Regions from separate parts of the Microbacterium sp. NPDC056736 genome, predicted to be linked through region 2. Evidence: predicted binding sites of a transcription regulator. Region 2 holds the regulator's gene; the other holds the start of a gene.
What was found. Region 2 encodes LexA, which represses DNA repair genes until DNA is damaged. Its sites were predicted from a motif close to TCGAACANNTGTTCGA; they were not measured.
Positions count from the first base shown of each region.

Region 1: a site for LexA is predicted at 5,115-5,130, ahead of ACFRAL_RS14730 (DUF222 domain-containing protein). Genes of this name have one in related genera too.

Region 1 covers NZ_JBHTZE010000007.1:214,862-223,456, reverse strand. The annotation lists gene aztC (zinc ABC transporter substrate-binding protein AztC) at 1-164, shown strand, start outside; gene aztD (zinc metallochaperone AztD) at 191-1,402, shown strand; gene ACFRAL_RS14740 (VWA domain-containing protein) at 1,455-3,497, opposite strand; gene ACFRAL_RS14735 (AAA family ATPase) at 3,546-4,937, opposite strand; gene ACFRAL_RS14730 (DUF222 domain-containing protein) at 5,159-6,652, shown strand; gene ACFRAL_RS14725 (signal peptidase I) at 6,726-7,403, opposite strand; gene ACFRAL_RS14720 (hypothetical protein) at 7,425-8,345, opposite strand; gene ACFRAL_RS14715 (hypothetical protein) at 8,342-8,595, opposite strand, start outside.
Region 2 covers NZ_JBHTZE010000009.1:106,680-115,274, forward strand. The annotation lists gene ACFRAL_RS16175 (S9 family peptidase) at 1-1,205, opposite strand, end outside; gene ACFRAL_RS16180 (methylenetetrahydrofolate reductase) at 1,475-2,437, shown strand; gene metE (5-methyltetrahydropteroyltriglutamate--homocysteine S-methyltransferase) at 2,532-4,862, shown strand; gene ACFRAL_RS16190 (hypothetical protein) at 4,859-6,391, opposite strand; gene lexA (transcriptional repressor LexA) at 6,461-7,141, opposite strand; gene ACFRAL_RS16200 (LysM peptidoglycan-binding domain-containing protein) at 7,400-7,768, shown strand; gene ACFRAL_RS16205 (histidinol-phosphate transaminase) at 7,830-8,595, shown strand, end outside.

The DNA.
Region 1 (8,595 bases), on a different contig from region 2:
CGCCCGACCGCCTGATGCACGCCCTCGCGCAGGAGACCGACATGCACGTCGACGTCATCGAGCTGTACACCGAGTCGCTCACCGCCGAGGGCGGCGGTGCCGAGGACTACCTGACCATGATGCGCGAGAACACGCAGCGCATCGTCACCGGGCTCGCGCAATGAGCCCCCACCGAGAAAGAGGAACACCCATGCGCACACGCACGCTGCGTCGCGCCGGCCTGATCGCCGTCGCCGCCGGTGCCGTCGCGACCCTGGCGGCCTGTTCGTCGGCGCCATCCGCGTCCGTCGGCAGCGGCACCCAGACGCCGCCGGCCACCGCTGCCGGGTCGCGGATCGCCGTCTCGTACGACGGCGGCATCGTCGTTCTCGACGGCGAGAGCCTCGAGCCGGTCGCCGACTTCACCGCCGAGGAGTTCACCCGGCTCAACCCGTCCGGCGACGGGCGCCACGTGTTCGTCACGATGAGCCAGGGCTTCCAGGTGCTCGACACCGCGGCGGGAAGCACGGACGATCCCGAGCTCACGGATCTGATCTTCGAGGCCGACGCCCCCGGCCACGTGGTCCGCCACGGCGGCAAGACGATCCTCTACGCCGATGGCACGAGCGACACGACGATCTTCGACACCGACGCGCTGCTCTCCTCCTCCGGCGAGCTGCCCGAGACCGAGACGATCCCGGGCGTGGAGGCCCACCACGGTGTCTCGGTCGTGCTCGAGGACGGCACCTTCCTCACCACGGTCGGCGACGCCGACGGACGCACCGGCATCTCGGCGAGCGACGAGTCCGGCGCGGTGATCGCCACGAGCGACGCCTGCCCCGGCGTGCACGGCGAAGGCACCGCGGCCGACGAGGCGGTCGTGTTCGGCTGCGAGAACGGCGCGCTGCTGTACCGCGACGGCGAGATCCGCAAGCTCGACGCCCCTGACCAGCCCTACGGCCGCATCGGCAACGCGTACGTGAGCGAGACGAGCCCGCTCGTCGTCGGCGATTACAAGAACGATCCGGATGCCGAGGGCTACCTCCTCGGTGCGGTCGCGGTCATCGACACCGAGGCCGGCACGCTCGAGGTGGTCGACCTTCCCGACGGCGTCGAGTACACGTTCCGCGACATCGCGCGCGGGCCCGAGGATCTCGCCTACATCCTCGCGACCGACGGCTCCGTGCACGTCTTCGACCCGGCCGCCGGCGAGATCGTCGACGCGTTCCCCGTCATCGAGGCGTGGGAGGGTCCCGCCGAGTGGCAGGATCCGCACCCCGCGATCATCGTCGAGGGCGACATCGCCTACGTGACCGAGCCCGCCTCCGACGAGATCCACGCCGTCGATCTCACGACGGGCGAGATCGTGGCGACGGCCACCCTCGACATCACGCCGAACGAGATCGCCGTGGCGGCCGGCTGAGGCGGCTAGCCGCAGTGGGGGCGGGCTCGATGGCCCGCCCTCGCTCGCGGACTCACCACCACCAGCTCCGGCCCTGGAGCATGTCGCCGAAGTCCTCGGGTGAACCTCGCCCTGTATGCCGGGAGCCGAGGTAGCTGTCGACCACCGCGCGTCCGAGGTCGTCGAGCTCCGGGGCCACGACGTGCCCGCCGGCGCGCCGGGCGAGGGCGTCGATGAAGCGGGCGAGGCCCGGATCCTCCCCCAGGCGGAAGAACGTCGTCTGGGCGCCGAGCCGCTGCACGGTGTCGAGCTCGCGCACCGTGGCCGCCACCGTGTGCGGGTCGGGCGGATACGCGAAGAACACGCTCCCATCGGTGCGCAGGTGGGACGTGGGCTCGCCGTCCGTCACGATCAGCAGCACCGGCTGCGCGGTGGGGTTGCGGCGGAAGTGCCGCTGCGCCAGCAGCAGCGCGTGCTGCAGGTTCGTGCCCTTGTCCCACACGGCGTCCTTCGCCGTGAGCTGCTCGATGTCGATCACCTCGGCGTGCCGGGCGAACGCGATCAGCTGCAGCTTGTCGCCGCGGAACCGCGTCGAGATGAGGTGGTGCAGCGCGAGCGCGGTGCGCTTCATCGGCAGCCAGCGGCCGTCCATCGCCATCGAGAACGACGTGTCGACCAGCAGCGCGACAGCGGCCTGCGTGCGCTGCTCGGTCTCGACGACCTCGACGTCCCGCGTGTCGAGCCGCACGCCGGCCGCGACATCCTCTCCGTCGAGCACGGTCCGCAGCACCGCGTTCGACACCGTGCGTGGGATGTCCCACGGCTCGGTGTCGCCGAACGCCCACTCGCGCGTCGAGCCGGTGCGGTCGCCGGCGGCGCCGACGTTGCGCGTCTCGCGGCGGCCGGTGCGACCGGACTGCCGCGTGGCGATGTCGCGCAGCAGCGCCCGCCCCAGTTGCCGCATCGCCCGCGGGGTGAGCCGGAGCTGTCCGTCGGACGCCCGCTGCAGCATCCCGGTGTCCCGCAGCTCCTGCTCCAGCTCCCGCAGGGTGCGGGCGCTGACGGCGGCATCCTGGCCGATCAGCCGTTCGAGCGCGTCGAGATCGATGTCATCCATGCGCGCGCCGGGGTACATCTGGCCGAGCTGGTCGGTGAGCGAATCCAGGTCGGAGAGGTCCTGCATGATGCCGGTCGCCTCGCCGAGACCCGCCGGCTGATCCCCGGAGAAGGATGCCGAACCCGTCCAGTCCTCGCCGGGCCGGAGCGAGCGCAGATTGTCGTCGAGGCGCGACAGCGACTGCATGAGGTCGGGCGAGCCGAACGCCTGCTCGGCGAGGCTCAACAGTTCGTCGCGCTGCTCGGGGGTCATCGAGTTCAGCATCCGCTGCGCCGCCGCGGAGCGCTCGGCGAGCGTGTCGAGCAGCTCGTCGAGGTTCTGCGGGTTCTCGGGGAACTGGTCCCCGTGCTTGCGCATGAACTCGTCGAAGTCCTCCTGCGTGTCGTCGCCGAGGCGGCGCTTCTCGAGCAGGGCGTTGAGGTCGTTCAGCATGTCGCGGATCGCCTGGCGGTCGGCATCCGTCGCATTCTCGAGCGCGTTCTTCATGCCGGCGAACCGCTGATCCAGCAGCTCGCGGCCCAGCAGCTCGCGGATCCGGTCGTAGTCGGCGCGGGCGCTCGGGCTCTGCCAGTCGTAGTCGGCCAGGTCGTTGACGGCTGCGGCGGTGCTGGGCGGCAGGTTCTCGAGCCGCATCTCGGCGAACGCACGGGTGGTGTCGTCGAGGTTCACGTCGCGGACGAGGTGCTTGCGCTCCTCGAGCACGGCCCGGTCGAGCAGCTTCCTGACCTCCTCGAGCGTGCCGTCGAGGCGGTGCCGCCGCGTGAGCTCCGCCCGGCGCTCGCGGACACGCCGGGCGAGGTCGTCGAGCCCGAGCCGGTCGCGGTCGCCGCGGCGGAGGTACTCGCGCAGCGCGCGGTCGGCAGAGGTCCCCTCCATCACCTCGCGCCCGATCGCCTCGAGCGCGGACTGCACCTCGACCGGCGGCGCGAGCGGGTCGCCGCCGGTGTAGCGCCCATACCGCGCGGTATGGGCGGGGGTGCGATGGAAGGAGCGGGGCATTACCGGATGCCTCCTCCCGGCGTGGAGACGCCTGGGCGCGGCATCCGCTCATCCATAGACGGTCTCACCGCCCGCGCTGTCCTTGCCGATGCGCTTGTCGAGGTAGAGGGACTCGAGGAGCAGTTCGAGCGCCCCCGCGCGCTCGCCCGGGGTCTGCGCGCCGAGGCGCTCGGCGACCTGGTCGTAGAGATCGGACTCGCCGAGCACCGGCATGGCGGCCAGCACATCGGCCGCCCGCACCTGCTCGCCGGTCATCACGGTGGCGCCGTCGTGGAGGGCGTCGGCGAGCGCGCGGGCGTCGAGCCCCCGCAGGTGCGCGCGGGCGGTGTCGGCGACGGCGGTGCGCAGCAGGTGCTCGAGGATGGCGCGCTCGCGCCCCTCCTCCCCCGTCTCGAACTCGATCTTTCCGCCGAGCACGTCGACGGCGGTCTCGAGATCCACGGGCCGGGCCACGGCGACGTCCTCATGCTGCCGTGTCGCGCGGTGCAGGGCCGCCGCGGCGATCGTCTCGGCGCCGGCGATCGCGAACCTCGCCGATACGCCGGCGCGCTGGTCGACGGCATCCGATTCCCGGAGGTTTCGCGTGAAGCGCGCGAGGATCTCGAGGAGGTGCTCGGGAACGGCGGCGACGAGGTCGGCCTCCTGGCGGATGACGGCGATCTCCTCGTCGATCGTCTGGGGGTAGTGCGTGCGGATCTCGGCGCCGAAGCGGTCCTGCAGCGGCGTGATGATGCGGCCGCGATTCGTGTAGTCCTCGGGGTTGGCGGTGGCGACCACGAGCACGTCGAGGTCGAGGCGCAGCACGTATCCGCGGATCTGGATGTCGCGCTCCTCCATGACGTTCAGCAGCGACACCTGGATGCGCTCGGCGAGGTCGGGCAGCTCGTTGATCGCGACGATGCCGCCGTTGCTGCGCGGCACGAGCCCGTAGTGGATCGTCTCGGGGTCGCCGAGCGAGCGCCCCTCGGCCACCTTGATCGGGTCGACGTCGCCGATGAGGTCGGCCACCGAGGTGTCGGGGGTGGCGAGCTTCTCGGCGTACCGCTCGCTGCGATGGCGCCACGCGACCGGCAGGTCGTCGCCCAGTTCGCTGGCGCGGCGGACGGATGCCGGGGCGATGGGGTGGAACGGATGCTCGCCGAGCTCCGACCCCTCGATGACCGGGCTGTACTCGTCGAGGAGTCCGACCAGGCTGCGCAGGAGGCGGGTCTTGCCCTGCCCACGCTCACCGAGGAGCACGATGTCGTGACCGGCGAGGAGCGCCCGCTCGAGCTGCGGGATGACGGTGTCGTCGAACCCATGGATGCCGGGCCACGGGTCTTCGCCGTCCGCCACGGCGCGGAGGAGGTTCTCGCGCAGCTCGATGCGGACCGGCCGGTAGGTGTGACCCGATGCGCGCAGCTGCCCGGCCGTCGTGATCCCCGAAGGCGAAGGTGTCATGCCCGGGAGGCTACGCCTGCTGCGGCGGGGCGAGGGCCGGACCGGGGGAAATTCTCGGGGACGGGAAGCCCGGCCGCCGCGCAAGCACAGCACGTCGGCAGCGATCCGGTCCATGACTCGCCGCGGCCGTCCTCACCTGGGGACACCGGAATTCACGCGCACGATTTCATAGGTATATCGTATAGATCTTCGAATGTCTGAGGCTGATGCCAGAATGAACTATGGATATCTTCTCCGCCCTGCAGGACGCGATCAGCGCCCTGCAGGACGCCCTCGGAGACGGCGATGCCGCGCGGATTCCGGCGACCGTGCACGGACTCGACGACGACGAACTCCTGCGGGTGATCCGGAGCGCGACGACGCTCGTGCGCGCCGGAGAGTCCGTCCGTATCGCGGCGTCGGGCGTCGTCGCGGCGCGCTCGACCAGGGATGCCGGTCACAGCGGCCTCGCACAGAAGAACGGGCACCGGTCCGCCGTGTCGCTCATCCAAGACCTGACTGGCAGCACCCGCGCCGACGCGACGAAGCAGGTGCGCATCGGGGAAGCCATGGCGACATCGATCGTGTCAGCGCCTCCCGACGCTGACGCCGGCGGCGACGACTCGGGGATAGCGTGCACGACGTCGGCTGCGCCGCCCTGGCACGCCCCGCTCGGCGAGGCCATGTTGGTGGGCACGCTGACGTCCGCGCAGCACGACGCCATCTTCCGCGGTCTCGGCGATCCGCCCGCGGGCGTCGACGACGAACACGCCGACGATACGGCGGCGCACGACGCGTGGGCGCTCGCGGCACAGCAGCTGGTCGATGAAGCGCAGGTGCGCACCGTCGAAGAACTCGGGACTGCTGCTCGCGCAGTCCGCGACGTGCTCGACCCCGAGGGCGCGCAGCGCCGCTTCGACGAGCGGTTCGACGCGCGCTCCTTCCGCACCTGGACCGACCGCGACGGCGTGCGCCGCGGCAGCTTCACGTTCGACGACGTCGGCGCCGTCGGCATCGACACCATCATCGCCACCGCGCTGCGCCCGCGTCGCGGCGGACCGCGCTTCGTCGATCCCGACGAGGCGGCGCGGGCTCAGGAGCTCTCCGACGATCCGCGCACGAACGATCAGATCGCCTACGACCTGATCATGGACATCATCCGGGCCGGCGCGCTCGCCGACGCCTCGACGGTGTTCGGCACGCGACAGGCCGGCATCCGCATCGTCGCCACCCAGGATGCCCACGACGGCGCCATGACCGGACGGCCGGCGGTCGCCCTCGTCGAAGACACCGGTTCGACGCTGCCAGGCTGGGTCATCGCGGCTCGAACCTGCGACACCGCGACGGTCACCGTCACCCTCGACCCGTCCGGCAATCCGCTCCACCTCGGCCGCGAAGCACGACTGTTCAGCCCGGCACAGCGCGTCGCGTTGGCGGTCCGTGATGGCGGATGCCGCATCCCCGACTGCGACCGACCCGCCTCGTACTGCGAGGCGCACCACATCGACCCGTACGCGCACGGCGGCCGCACCGACGTCGATCGGGGCATCCTGCTCTGCGCGTTCCACCACATGAACCTGCATCATCATCGGTGGCGCATCACCCGCGACGGCACGGAGGAGTTCGTCCTCCATCGCCCCGGTCTGCCGCCCGTCCCGCTCCCCATGCGGGTCGCTCGACGCTACGACTTCGGCGACCTCGCCCCACCGGGTCGAAGACTCCACCCCGCCGGATAGCGGCGTGCCGGCGCTGAGTGCGCCGCGCGGTTCGCATCGCGACGGGAGTTGCCGCGACGCAGCAGGTCGCCCTCTAACCTTCGGCGCGGAGGGCCTCATCTTTCGCGGGGCCGCGGGTCGCGGCATCCGTCGTCCCCTTCTTCTGTCGATCACGCGCGGCCCCGACGATCGAGATCGCGGCGTAGAGGAAGAGCCCGCCGGCGACGACCGCGAGCACGATGGTGCGGTTCGAGCCGTTGAGGACGTTGTTCACCCAGCCCAGCAGCGGCAGGCTGTACCAGAGCGTGCCGCGGACCTGCACGGACTTCACCGGCTCCGGATCGACCGCGTCATTGTTGTCGCCCTTCGTGATGAAGGTCAGCTCGCCATCCGCATACGTCTTCGAGACCACGCGATGACTCACGACAGCCGCCTCGCCCGACCGGATCTGATACGTGATCACATCGCCCACGCGGATGTCGTCCACCGGCGTCGGCCGGATGACGACGAGCGTCCCCGGCGGCAGCCCCGGCTCCATCGACTGCGTCAGCACCGTCATCGCGCTGCCCCCGACCACGACCGGCAGGCCGACCACCGCGACGGCTACGCCGAGCAGCAGCACGAGGATCGACGCACTCAGCGACACGGCGAGGTAGTCCAGCAGGCTCTGGCCCTCGTCGCGCCGACGAGACGCGGCGCGGCCGGCGGGCACCGCGTCAGCGATCGTCTCAACGGACGCGGTGTGCGGCGGAGCATCGGTGGTCATCGTCATGGGAATCGATCTCGCAGGGGTTCAGGCGCAGTGGTAACGGGGGCCGGACTGAGCCGACTCCGACGGGTTCGTGGTGCGGGTGACCTCGACCGGCGCGCTCGCGGACGCCGTCGTCCCCGAGGCCGAGTTCTCGGTCGCCTCGACGGCGAGGGAGTACGTGCCGTTCTGGGCGATCGCGGTGCCGCTCAACACAGCCGAGACCGTCGCATCGGCGCTCGTCACCGTCGCAACGGTGGCTCCGGACGCGACGTCGTACAGGCGGTACGAGATGGCGGCGGCGTCGGTGCGGTGAGCGGGGGCGCTCCACGTCAGGCGGATGTCGCGTCCACCTTCACGCAGACACGTCGGTGTGCCGGCGGCGGCCAGCCGGTAGGCGGTCTGCGTGATCGAGGCGGCGGTCGCCGACGTCGTCCAGTGCGCGCCGACCGCGCCGGTGACGCTCAAGGTGGCGGTTGCGCTCTGCCCCTGCAGCTCCGCGTTCGTGGCGCCCTCGATCTGCGTCGAGACGCAGACCCTGACGCTCGCACCGGCGGCGAGTGTGCGTGCCGCCGCGGGCAGCGCGGGAGCAGTGTCGGCGAACGTCGTCACGACCGCGCCGACGGGAGCCGTCGCACCGCACGTGCCGGTCCACAGCCGCAGGGTGGTCTTCTGGGCGAGCGTCGTGCTGCCGGTCACCCGGTTGGCGAGGGCATACGACAGCGGCGCACCGCCGGCGTTCGTGATCGTGAGCTCGCCGACGACCGCCGTCGAACGACTGCCGGCGTAGCGGTACGTCGTGGTCAGCGCACCCGTCTGCGCCAGCGTAGTGGCGACGGTCGCGGACGAGGTGGACGCCGACACCGACGCGCTCGCGACCCATGCGGCGGTCGCCGCACCCGCGCCGCCGAGCACCGCGAGGGTGACGAGCGCGGCGATCGGGCCGATGTGGCGACGGCGGATCATCGGTGCACCTGCGTTCCGGAGACGGTGAGCGAGAGGACGGATGCCGCTCCCCCGGCCGCGTCCGCCGGTGCATCGTGCGGCAGGCCGACGCCGATGCACACGATGTGCGAAGCGCCGGGGGCGAGGGTGAGCTGCAGGTCGGAACCGGTGGCGGCGCCGACCCGGGTGGTCACCGTCGCCGGCACTCGACCGGCGGTGCAGTCCGCGGCCGACGCGGCCGTGCCGGCGGTGACGGCGACCGCCGCCGTGA
Region 2 (8,595 bases):
GCCTCGGGATTGCGGGGCGGGTAGTCGAACGCGTGCACCGGGCCGTGCGGCCCGGGGAAGGTGACGGCGCGGGAGCGCGGCATCCACTCGTCACCCCAGGGTGATTCCCCTCCGACGATCAGCCGCCGGGCGTCGAGACTGTCGACGTCGAGCTCCCACAGTCCCGCTCCGCGCGAGCCGGCGCCCGACAGCAGGAGGCGTGTGCCGCGGACGTCCTCGATCGACAGGCGGGTGACGGCGTCGGATGGAAGGTCGTGCGCAGCGCCGTCCGTGCCGATCAGCACGAGTGCATCCGCCCCGTTCGTGCGGACGGCGACGATGCGGCCGTCCTCCAGCGCCGCGAACCAGCGGGTGCCGAGCACCCACAGCGGGCCGCCGGTATCGGCGTCGGCCTCGGCGACCGGCTCGTGCGGGAGGTCAGCGGTCAGGCGCATCCGCCACACGTTCCAGCGGCCCGACGGGTCGTCGGCGAACAGGAGGGCGTCGTCGGCGGTCCACACCGGCTGCAGCGGCGAGGAGTCGCCGCCGGCGACGGTCGTCCACTCCGCCACGGCGCCGTCCTCGATCCGGCCGATGCGCAGCTCGGCGCGGTCCCACGCCATGTGCGGATGGTCCCACGCGATCCACGCCAGGTGCCGCCCATCGGGCGAGAGGGCGGGGTGGGCCACGAAGTCGCTGTCGCTCGCGAGCGACACGATGCGGGCGGCATCCCTCGCACCCGATCCGTCCAGCGGGATCTCGACGATGTCGCGCAGCGGCGGGCGGCCTTCGCGGTGCGCCTCGCGCACCGCGAGCAGGCGTCCGCGCTGCAGGCTCAGGCCGCCGTAGCGCACGTCGCCCGCGTCGGGGGTGAGCGGCTGCGGCTCGGACCCCGGCCGCAGACGGCGGACGCGCTGGTCGGCCTTCTCGACGAAGTAGAGCACGCCCTGGTCGTCGGCGGTCCACGAGCCGCCGCCGTACTCGTGCACGCGCGACCGGGCGCTCCACGGCGCGGGGAGGACGTCCTCGACCGACCCGGACGAGGTGCGCCGCCGCACCGCCGACCGGCCGGCTTCCTCCGGGACCGACTCGCCCCACCACACCTGGGGCGCACTGCCGCCGCCGACGAACCGCGCCCCCTCGATGCGCGGCGATGCGGCGGACACCGCCGCGGCGGAGATCGGAGAGGGCCAGCTGCCGTAGGGGAGTGCGCGGGTGGTTGTCACGACACCACGGTACGACGAAGGCCGCCACCGCTCGACCGAAACAGTAGGTCACAGGACGGTGCACGCCGCCCGCCTCCGCTACCGTGGACGCATCGTCGCCCGGTCGTCCTCACGGACGCCCCGAACCACGGGGTACCGGGCAGGAGCGACAGCCGAGCCCGGCACCCGCCCGCGATGACACCCCTTCCGCTGCGGCGGTGAGCGTGGTGCCGCGGCCGCCCGGGCTTTCCGTTCGGCCCAGCCCTGTCCCCGACCTGAGAAGCAGACCCATGCCGATCGATCTGAGCACACCTGGCGTGCCGATCTCGTTCGAGGTGTATCCGCCGCGCTCCGACGCGGGCTTCGCCGCACTGCACGAGACGATCCGCCACCTCGCCGCCGTCGACCCCCGGTTCATCTCGGTGACGTACGGCGCCGGCGGCTCCACCGGCGGCCGCTCCCTCGAGCTGCTGACCCACATCCTCCGCGAGACGCACGTCGAGCCGCTCGCGCACCTGACCTGCGTCGGCAACGGCTACGCCGGCGCGACCTCGCTCATCCGCGAGTTCCTCGATGCCGGCATCACGAGCTTCCTCGCCCTCCGGGGCGACCCGCCCGCCGGATCGTCCGAGGACGACGCGTTCCTCGGCGACCTGGAATCCGCCGCACAGCTCGTGCAGCTGATCGACTGCGTGCAGGCCGAGCGGGCCCCGTACACCGAGGCGCCCGTCCCCGGCGTGCCGGGCGCCGTCCGCGTCGCGGAGAGACCGCGGGTCGACATCGCGGTCGCCGCCTTCCCGAACGGGCACCCGCGGGCCCGCCACGCATCGAGCGACATCGACGCGCTCCTCGCCAAGCAGGCGGCCGGTGCCACCCTGGCCATCACGCAGCTCTTCTTCCACGCCGAGGACTATCTCGGGTTCGTGCAGCGCGCGCGCGACGCCGGCGTCACGATCCCGATCCTGCCGGGGATCATGCCCATCACCTCGCCCGCGCGGCTGCGGCGCGTGCTCGAGCTCACGGGGGAGCAGCTGCCCGCCGAGCTGGCCGTCGCGCTCGACGTCGAGCCGACCGCCGAGGGGCAGCGTGCGGTGGGCGTCGCCCACGCCGCGCAGCTGGCCCGTGAGGTCGTCGAGGGCGGGGCCCCCGGCATCCACCTCTACGCGTTCAACAACCACGACACGGTCCTCGAGGTCCTGGGCGAGGCCGGGGCGCTCCCGTCGGCGTCACGGCTGCCCGATCCCGTCCACTGACACGCGGGCGCCGCGCTCCGTCGGAGAGCCCGACGGTGTCTTCGGCGACCCCGGAAACCCCCTGCCGCACACCCAGAAGGAAAGAGAGACGCACATGTCCGACCCTCGCCCGCAGTTTCCGAGAGGCACCATCCTCGGCTACCCGCGCATCGGCCGCCGCCGCGAGCTGAAGCGCGCCGTGGAGGCGCACTGGTCCGGAGCCACGGACGTCCAGACGCTCGAGCGCGCCGCGGCCGAGCTGCGCCGCGCGACGCGCGAGCGTCTGGCCGCCCTCGGCCTCGGCCGCGACGACTCGTCGATCCCGGAGTCGTTCTCGTTCTACGACCAGGTGCACGACGCCGCCGTCGCGGTCGGCGCGCTGCCCGAGCGCTTCGGCGCGCGGCGCGGTGACGACGGCCGGATCGGCCTCGACGCCTATTTCGCGGCCGCCCGCGGCGCGGGCGACGATGCGCCGCTCGAGATGACGAAGTGGTTCGACACCAACTACCACTACCTCGTCCCCGAGATCGGCCCCGAGACCGCGTTCGCGATGTCGTGCGACCGCTTCGCCCGCCAGGTGGCGGAGGCCAGGGCCGACGGCTTCACCGTCCGGCCGGTGCTGGTCGGTCCCGTCACGCTGCTCGCCCTTTCGAAGGCGACGGATGCCGCGCCCGCCGGCTTCGACCCGCTCAGCCGCCTGGACGACCTGCTGCCGGTATACGTCGAGCTGCTCGAGGGACTGCGGGCAGCGGGCGCGGAGTGGGTCCAGCTGGACGAGCCCGCCCTCGTGAGCGAGAGCCTTCCGGCGACCACGGCGCAGCTGGCGGATGCCGCCGCCAGGGCGTACGAGGTGCTCGGCGCCGCCACAGGCCGCCCGTCGCTCCTCGTCGCCGCCCCGTACGCGCAGTTGTCCGATGCGGCGTGGGCGGCGCTGGGCGCGGCGCCGATCGAGGCGATCGCGGTCGACCTCACGCGCGGTGGCGTCCCGGCCGCGGTGGGCGGCCTCGCCGGCAAGACGCTCGTGGGCGGCGTGGTCGACGGCCGCAACGTGTGGCGCGGCGACCTGGAGGCGGCGTGGGGCCGTCTGTCGGACCTCGCGGCGCTCGGCGCCGGTTCTGTCGCCGCCGCCACGTCGACCTCTCTGCAGCACGTGCCGCACGACGTCGACGACGAGTCCGCGCTCGATCCGCGTCTGGCGTCGTGGCTCGCGTTCGCCGACCAGAAGGTGGGGCAGGTCGTGACGCTCGCGACCGGTCTGGCGGAGGGACGCGCGGCGATCGAGGACGCGCTGATGGAGGCATCCGTCGCCCTCGCCGCCCGGCGATCATCGCCCGGCGTGCGCGACGGTGCCGTGCGGGCGCGCACGGCCGGCCTGGTCGATGCCGACTTCGACCGCGGCGCGTACGGCACGCGCGTCGAGGCCCAGGACGCGCAGCTGGCCCTGCCGCTGCTGCCCACGACGACGATCGGCTCGTTCCCGCAGACGGACGAGATCCGGCGTGCGCGTGCGCGGCACGGCCGCGGCGAGCTGGGCGCCGCGGAGTACGAGCGGTTCCTCCGCGACGAGATCGCGCGCGTCGTGACCCTGCAGGAGGATCTCGGGCTGGACGTCCTCGTCCACGGCGAAGCCGAGCGCAACGACATGGTGCAGTACTTCGCCGAGCACCTCGACGGATTCGCCGTCACCGAGAACGGCTGGGTGCAGTCCTACGGCTCGCGCGCGACCCGGCCGTCGATCCTGTGGGGTGACGTGTCGCGTCCGGCGCCGATCACGGTGGCGTGGTCGACGTTCGCCCAGTCGCTCACCGACAAGCCGATGAAGGGCATGCTGACCGGGCCGGTGACGATCCTCGCCTGGTCGTTCGTCCGCGACGACCAGCCGCTCTCCGAGACCGCGAACCAGGTCGCCCTCGCGCTGCGCGACGAGATCGCGGACCTCGAGGACGCGGGCATCCGGGTGATCCAGGTCGACGAGCCGGCGCTGCGAGAGCTGCTCCCGCTGGCGGTGGCCGACCAGCCGGCGTACCTCGCGTGGTCGGTGGCGTCCTTCCGCCTCGCCACAGCCGGCGCGGCACCCGCGACGCAGGTGCACACGCACCTGTGCTACTCGGAGTTCGACGTCGTGATCGATGCGATCGCGGCACTGGACGCCGACGTCACCTCCATCGAGGCCGCCCGCAGCCGCGGCGAGGTGATCGGCGACATCGCGTCGTCGGGCTTCGCGGCCGGCATCGGGCCGGGCGTGTACGACATCCACTCGCCGCGCGTGCCGTCCGTCGACGAGATCTCGGAGCTCCTCGACCGCGCGGTCGCCGAGCTCCCGCTGCGCCGCGTGTGGGTGAACCCGGACTGCGGCCTCAAGACGCGGGGGTACGGCGAGACGGTGACGTCGCTGCGGAACCTCGTCGAGGCGACGCGGGCGGCGCGGACGCGCGTTCCGGCCTAGCGGCGCTTCTTGGTCCCGGATGCCGCGGCCCCGCCGGTCGCGGCATCCGGCGTCTCCACCACCACGGTGTCGGCATCCGCGTCGATCACGAGGGTGTCCGCCTCGGAGTCGAGGACGAGGGTGTCGCCGTCGGTGACGCCCGCCGGCCCCGCGCCGTCGGCGGGGGGCACCGCGACCACGTCGGCCGCGGCCGCCGCCTCGGCGTCCTCCGGCCGGCGCTGCAGCAGTTCGGTGACCCACCACACCAGGAGCCAGACGATCAGGACCAGGAAGACCTCTCCGACCGACAACGGCCGCAGGAGCATCAGCCACAGCACCGCGAGGACGCCGAGGACCACCCGGACGAGCACGCGCTGTGCGAAGAGCCACGAGCCGACGCGGCCGGTGTCCACGCCCCGCCGGAGCGCGGCGATCCGGATCCCGGCGTTCATCGACGCCACCCCGTGGCGTGCCGCCTGTGCGCCGCGCCAGCGCCCCGACATCCAGGCGATCACCGCGATCACCAGGCCGAGGAGCGTCAGCACCACCGCGGTGTCGCGCATGGCGCCGGTGATCTGCTCGTACATCGAGGCGAGCGCGCCGGCCGGCACGCCGAGGTTCGGTCCGCTCAGCGCGAGCACGGCGCCGCCGGCGCCCAGGGCGATCGCGAGCGCGGCCGCGCCGACCGCGATGCCGACGCCTGTTCCCAGGACCGCCGTGGAGCGCCGCCGGGCGATGGCGATCCCCGCGACGAAGAGGACGAGGGCCAGCAGCGGCGTCCACCACCCCGCGGCCACCGCGAGGTTGTAGACCGTGCCGACGACCGTGAGGGCGTCGCTCTGGGCCACCACGATCGTCCTGTCGATCTCGGGGATCTGCTCGGCGATCCCGATGCCGCGGTCGACGAGGCGGTCCTTGACCTCCGCGATGATCGGGCCCAGCTGGATGCCGATCTCCCCCTCGCCGGTGATCACCACGGCGCCGCCGGCCGTACCTCCCGCCGCGACGGCCTGCAGCGAGCGGTGACTGGCTCGCAGAGCCGTCTCCCACACGTCGGCGAAGGCCTCCGACTGCACGAGGCGCGTGACGGTCGTGTCGACGAGGTTCTGCACCCCCTGCGCGGCGGGGGAGCGCAGCAGATCGAGGGCGGCGAGGGCGCGCGGCGGCAGATCGAGCTGCTGGATGCCGTCGAAGAGATCGTTCACGACCGCCTCGAGGTTCAGCGACTCGTCGATCGCCGCGGTGACCTCCTGCACGATGAGCGCCTGAACCTGCGGGTCGTCGGCCAGCGGTGCGAACGTCTCGACGAAGCGCGTCTCGTCGACCAGCTCGACGCGTGCCCACGCGGCGACGATCGACACCGGCACCAGGATCGTGGCGATGACGATGCACAGCGCCGAGAAGAAGGCGCGCCAGCGGCTGCCGGGCGGCTCGGTCGACGTCCTGGCGCCCTGCGCGGAATCACCGCGGAGTCGGGCGTTCTCCGCCTCGAGCGCCTCGAGGCGCGCGCGGAGGTCGGCGGCGTCGGCGATGCCGGTCGTGTCGGTCATCCCCCCCTTATAGCGCGCCGCGCCGCTGCCCCGCCAGGACCTTCGTCACGCGTTTCGGGTGAAAGCCGCTCAGACCGCGCGCAGCACCGCCACGACCTTGCCGAGCACCGTCGCCTCGTCGCCCAGGATCGGCTCGAACGCGGAGTTGCGGGGGAGCAGCCATGTGTGGCCGTCGCGCTGCCGGAAGGTCTTGACCGTGGCCTCGCCGTCGAGCATCGCCGCGACGATCTCGCCGTTGTCGGCGGTGGCCTGCGCGCGCACGACGACCCAGTCCCCGTCGCAGATCGCGGCGTCGATCATCGACTCGCCCGAGACCTTGAGCATGAAGAGGTCCCCCTTGCCGACGAGCTGGCGGGGCAGCGGGAAGATCTCCTCCACCTGCTGCTCGGCGGTGATGGGCACGCCGGCGGCGATCCGCCCGACGAGGGGCACCAGGGCGGCGTCGCCCAGCGAGGGCGCGGCGTCGGCCGGGCTCTCGGTCGCCGACCCGGGGAGGTCGATGAGCACCTCCATCGCCCGCGTCTTGCCGGCGTCGCGGCGGAGGTAGCCGCTGAGCTCGAGCTGGTTGAGCTGGTGGGTCACGCTCGACAGCGACTTCAGGCCGACGGCGTCGCCGATCTCGCGCATGCTCGGCGGGTACCCGTGGCGCGCGATGGAGCGCTGGATCACCTCGAGGATCGCGAGCTGCTTGTCGCTGAGGCTCTTGCGCCGACGAGTCTGGGGCTTGTCGCGCCCGGCCGCGTCGCTCATCTTCCGGCTCCCGTCCTGCGCCCGCGAGCGCTGCTTCTTCGAATGTCGGAGGCCCGTGGTGGGGTTCTCGTATCGAAACCGTATCCGCATACCGGGGGTACGGGGAACAACCCGTCCGCGTGTCGCGTTCGATCATTCGGCACTCGGGCCGAGTCTTGACACCGTCGAGAGTCGAAGATAGCTTCGGAAGAGAGGTTCGCACTCCCCGCTCCCGGCCGAGCGGGGAATGCGAATCTCTCCCCATCACGAGGAGACACCATGACCGCGATCGCTTACACGACGTCCGTTCCCTCGCCGGCGCGCGCGACGCGTCTGCGACTCACGGTGCGGGGCCGCCGCGTCCTGGCCACGCTGGCGGCGATGCCCGCGGTGATCGCGCTCAGCGCCGCGGTCATCGGCGGCGGGGCGGCTCTCGCCACCCGCGACGCCGGTGCGCCGGCGGGGTCGTTCAGCACCGTCACCGTCTCGCACGGCGACTCGCTGTGGACGATCGCGGAGGACGTCGCGCCCGGGCACGACCCCCGCGACGTGGTCGACGCCATCGTCCGCCTGAACGCACTCGACGGCGTCACCGTCCAGGCCGGGCAGAGCCTGGCGATCCCGGCGGAGTACGGCTCGGCGGAGTAGGGCCCGGCCGAACCGCGCCGCCGACGTCATCCGAGGCGGGAGCGTGTCGCGCGGCTCTACCATGGGAGGGGTGAGTGCACGTCTCGAAGACCTCCCTTTACGCGCCGATCTCCGCGGGCAGACGCCCTACGGCGCTCCGCAGGCACCGCTTCCCGTCGCCCTGAACGTCAACGAGAACACGCATCCGGTTCCGCAGGGGGTCGCGGACGACATCCTCGACTCCATCGCCCTCGCCCTGCGCGATGTGAACCGGTATCCCGACCGCGAGTTCACCGCCCTGCGCGAGGGCTTCGCCGACTACCTCGGACACGGGCTCACCCGCGAGCAGATCTGGGCCGCGAACGGGTCCAACGAAGTGCTCCAGCACATCCTGCAGGCCTTCGCCGGACCCGGCCGTACGGCGTTCGGCTTCGGGCCCACCTACTCCATGTACCCGCTCCTGACGCGGGGGACCGGGGCAGATTGGATCGCCGGGACGCGGTCCTCCGACTACTCGATCGAGGCTGCGGACGCGGCCGCGCAGGTCGCCCACGTGTCGCCGGCTGTCGTCTTCCTGTGCTCGCCGAACAACCCCACGGGCACGCCCCTGGGCCTCGACGTCGTCGAGGCGGTCTACGACGCGACCGACGGCATCGTCATCGTGGACGAGGCGTACTTCGAGTTCGCGCCCCACGACGAGCGCTCGGCGCTGACGCTGCTGCCCGGTCGCGAGCGGCTCGTGGTGTCGCGCACGATGAGCAAGGCGTTCGCCTTCGCGGGTGCCCGCGTGGGGTATCTCGCGGCCGACCCGGCGCTGATCGACGCGCTCCGGCTGGTGCGGCTCCCGT